DNA from 2 places in the Comamonas sp. GW821-FHT11H03 genome. Region 2 is predicted to be linked to the other one. Evidence: predicted binding sites of a transcription regulator. Region 2 holds the regulator's gene; the other holds the start of a gene.
The links. Region 2 encodes sigma-54, which starts transcription at its own class of promoters, with help from an activator protein. Its sites were predicted from a motif close to TGGCANGNAANCTGCTTT; they were not measured.
Positions count from the first base shown of each region.

Region 1: AC1RTQ_RS05115 (CmpA/NrtA family ABC transporter substrate-binding protein) is a predicted target of sigma-54. The motif match lies at 609-626, and genes of this name have one in related genera.

Region 1 covers NZ_JBXARF010000002.1:138,730-140,927, forward strand. Annotated here, with positions in the region: gene AC1RTQ_RS05110 (nitrate- and nitrite sensing domain-containing protein) at 1-523, shown strand, start outside; gene AC1RTQ_RS05115 (CmpA/NrtA family ABC transporter substrate-binding protein) at 783-2,057, shown strand; gene ntrB (nitrate ABC transporter permease) at 2,084-2,198, shown strand, end outside.
Region 2 covers NZ_JBXARF010000001.1:945,877-948,074, reverse strand. Annotated here, with positions in the region: gene lptB (LPS export ABC transporter ATP-binding protein) at 1-81, shown strand, start outside; gene AC1RTQ_RS04460 (RNA polymerase factor sigma-54) at 227-1,828, shown strand; gene AC1RTQ_RS04455 (aspartyl/asparaginyl beta-hydroxylase domain-containing protein) at 2,003-2,198, opposite strand, start outside.

The sequences.
Region 1 (2,198 bases), on a different contig from region 2:
CCTGAGCTCGCCGTGGTTCGAGGCCTGTTCCAGCCGGCTCGATGCCATGCACCAGATTGAGGCATTTCTGGCCGATGAGCTGCAGGCCCAATGTCTGCGCAAGCTGGAGCAGGCGGGGGCGGCGCTGAGCCAGCAACTGGCGCTGCTGGAGATGCAGCCGCAGCCTGGGACTCGCGCCGAAGCGGCTGCGGCCTTTCTGGGAGCCACGCAGTCAGCTGCCTCCTTGCCTGCGGAGGGGGCGTACGGGTTGCAGCTTGAGAAAAGCATTGTCTTGCTGGTGCAGGAGCAATCCATGCGCCTGCAGGACATGCAGACCGAAATCGACAAGGCACGTGCCACGCTCAAGGAACGCAAGACCATAGAACGCGCCAAGGGCGTGCTCATGAACTACCGCCAGCTCAGCGAGGGCGATGCCTACAAGCTGATCCGCCAGACGGCCATGAACCAGAACCGGCGCATGCTGGATGTGGCCGAGGCCATTCTGGCCACGGTGGACCTGCTGCCGGGCAGCACCAATTCATAGCCTTGGCAGTGCTGCGTTTGTTGCGCTGCACCAAATATGGGCCACCACCGGGGGCGCAAAGCTTGCTCCGCCTCTGATCAAGGTCTGGCATGGTTTGTGCATGACTGTTGATGTCAAGCAGACCAAAGGCGGTCGCGCTTAAAGCGTTATTACGAGTGACCTGGGACAACGGCGTCCTTTTCTCCTCACACCCGAGGAGGGAAGGGCGCCTTTTTGTTTTCCGGATCGCCTTCACCACGATTCTTGATGGAGTTTTCTCATGAGCCAGCGCCTTCCTTCGTCTACTGCTCCTGTGCCCGAGCCCGTATCTGCCGGCGGCCGGCGTGAGCTTCTGCGCGTGGCCGGTGCCGCCGCCCTCTATGGCACGCTGGGCCACCATGGCGCCTGGGCCGCAGGCTCCGACGCGCCGGAGAAGAAAGAGGTCAAGATCGGCTTCATCCCGCTGACCGATTGCGCCAGCGTGGTCATGGCCTCGGTGCTGGGCTTCGATCAGAAATACGGCGTGAAGATCGTCCCCAGCAAGGAGGCGAGCTGGGCCGGCGTGCGCGACAAGCTGGTCAACGGCGAGCTGGACTTCGCCCATGTGCTCTACGGCCTGGTCTACGGCCTGCACCTGGGCGTGGGCGGCCCCAGGAAGGACATGGCGGTGCTCATGAGCCTGAACAACAACGGCCAGGCGATCACACTGTCCAAGGCCCTGGCCGACAAGGGCGCGGTCGACGGCGCCAGCCTGGCCAAGGTGATGGCCAGGGAAAAGCGCGAATACACCTTCGCCGGCACCTTCCCCACCGGCACCCATGCCATGTGGATGCATTACTGGCTGGCGGCTGCGGGCATCAACCCGTTATCCGAGGCCAAGCTGATCACCGTGCCGCCGCCCCAGATGGTGGCCAATATGCGTGTGGGCAACATGGATGGCTTCTGCGTGGGCGAACCCTGGAACCATCGCGCCATCATGGACGGCATAGGCATCACCGCCAATACCACGCAGGACATCTGGAAGGATCACCCCGAGAAGGTGCTGGGCACCACGGGCGAGTTCGCGCAGAAGAACCCCAACACCTGCCGCGCCGTGATGATGGCGATTCTGGAGGCCGGCCGCTGGATCGACGCCAGCTTGCAGAACAAGACGAAGATGGCCGAGACCGTGGCCCAGAAGTCCTACATCAACACCAGTGTGGACGCCATCAACCAGCGCATTCTGGGCCGCTACCAGAACGGCCTGGGCAAGACCTGGGACGACCCCAACCACATGAAGTTCTTCAACGACGGGGCCGTGAACTTCCCCTATCTGTCGGACGGCATGTGGTTCCTCACCCAGCACAAGCGCTGGGGTCTGCTCAAGGCTCATCCCGACTATCTGGCCGTGGCCAGGCAGATCAACCGCATCGACCTCTACCAGCAGGCGGCAAGCCAGCTCAAGGTCAGCGTGCCCAAGGATGTACTGCGCACCAGCAAGCTGATCGACGGCGTGGTGTGGGACGGCAAGAACCCTGCCCAGTACGCCGACAGCTTCAAGATCAAGGCCGCCTGAGGCCGCCACCTTCACGGAGAACCATCATGGTCAGTGCCGTCCTTCAATCACCGCTCGAACTCGACCCCCCGCACGATCCGCAGCTGGCAGCCCAGGCGGCCAATGATGCGCTGCTCGAAGCTTCAAAAGAGATAGCCGCTG
Region 2 (2,198 bases):
CTGGCCGAAGGCACGCCCGAGGAGATCGTGGAGAACGCCGATGTGCGCCGCGTCTATCTGGGCGAACATTTCAGAATGTGATGACCCCTACGCTCCCCCACTTTGTCTGGTCGCTGCCCCCGGAAGGGACCCTGACCGGCTGCGCCGAGGTTTGCCTTGGGGCGGCCCGGCGGCAAACCCATGGCACTGTGCGCGTTGGCAATGATTGTCTGGGAGCCGCGCCTCGATGAAGCCAGGTCTCTCGCTACGCGTTTCGCAGCATTTGTCGCTTACGCCGCAGCTGCAGCAATCCATTCAGCTGCTGCAGCTCTCCACTCTGGAGCTGGCGCAGGAAGTCGAGCAGATGCTGGTCGACAACCCTTTTCTTGAACGTGCAGGCGATGAGGCCGAAGCCGCAGGAGATGCTCCTGTAGATGTAGCTGCTAGCGCCGGTGAATACAGCACTTCAGATAGTATTCATGCTGAAAAGGAGTCATTGCAGGCGCAACCAGCTACTGAAACGGTAGCGGAAGCGTCAACCCCCGAAACCCCTGAAACGCTGAACTGGGAGGCCGACGGCATGGACGGCCAGGACGGGGAGTGGGGCGGCGAATCGAGCAGCGAGTGGGATGCGCCCTCGGCCAGCAGCTCCACGCGCAACCGCGACGGCGATGACGAAACCGATGCCATCGATCTGGCGTGCGAGCACCAGAGCCTGACCGACTTTCTCCATCGTCAGGCGCTGAGCCTGCATCTGGGCGCGGCGGACATGGCGGCACTGCGCTTTCTCATCGAGTCGCTCAGCGAGGACGGCTATCTCGAGGATTCCCTGCAGGAGCTGGCGCAGAGCCTGGCCGGCGACGACCTGGAAGAGCGCGAGGAGCTGGAGCAGCACTTTGTCATTGCTCTGAAGCTGCTGCAAAGCCTGGAGCCCGTGGGCGTGGGGGCGCGTGATCTGGCCGAGTGCCTGCAGCTGCAGCTGCGCGACCTGATCCGCAACGCCGAGGACGAGGGCACGACCGAGGCGCATATGAACCGGTTGCTGCTGGCGCAATCCATCTGCGCGCAGCCCATGGACCTGCTGGCGCGGCGCGATCTGCGCAAGCTCACCAGCCTGTGTGGCGCACGCGAGGAGCAACTGCGCGAAGCCATGGCCCTGATCGCCAGGCTGGAGCCGCGTCCGGGGCGCCGCTTTGTCGACGTGGAGCGCCATATCGTGATACCCGATGTCATCGTGCGCCCGGTGCGGGCAGGCTCGGGCCGAGCGGACTTTTCCGTGCAGCTCAACCCCGATGTCATGCCGCGTCTGCGCGTGCACGACATCTATGCCAGCGTGCTTCGTCGCCACAAGAACAGCGACGGTCATGCGGCGCTGCAGCAGCAGCTGCAGGAGGCGCGCTGGTTCATCAAGAACATCCAGCAGCGCTTCGACACCATCTTGCGTGTTTCCGAAGCCATCGTGGAGCGGCAGAAGAACTTCTTTGTGCATGGCGAGCTGGCCATGCGGCCGCTGGTGCTGCGCGATATCGCCGACACGCTGGGCCTGCACGAGTCCACCATCAGCCGCGTGACCACGGCCAAGTACATGGCCACGCCCCAAGGCACCTTCGAGCTCAAGTATTTCTTCGGCTCGGGCCTGGGTACGGAAACCGGCGGCAGTGCCTCCAGCACGGCCGTGCGTGCGCTGATCAAGCAGTTTGTCGATGCCGAAGATGCCAAAAAGCCGCTATCGGATGCAAAACTAGCCGATATGCTCAAGGAGCAGGGCATCGAGTGCGCGCGCCGCACGGTGGCCAAGTACCGCGAGCAGCTGAAAATTCCCACCACCACGCTGCGCAAGGCGCTGTAGGGCGCCTCAGCCACAAAAAAGCCGCTGATGTATTCAGCGGCTTTTTGTTTAGAGCCATATGTCTTGATGAAGCAAGACCCAAGTGAGGGACAGCAAGCAAAGGCCGCCCTGCAGCGAAGATGTCGTCCCCTTCCGAAGAGAAAGGGGGAAGGCGCAAAGCGCCTCAGGGGGTTATCAAGAAACCAACCACCAGACAAACCAGACCAGCACGCCAATCATCAGCCCGAACTTGAGGACCTTGTAGAAGGTCGGATTCCAGTCGCGGAAGGCACGGCGGTACTTGCCGGCATAGAAGGAAATCTTGAACATCTTGCTGATCATGCCGCGCGGATCGCCCTCGTTGTTGGGCGAGCTGGCGGCGGCCACCACG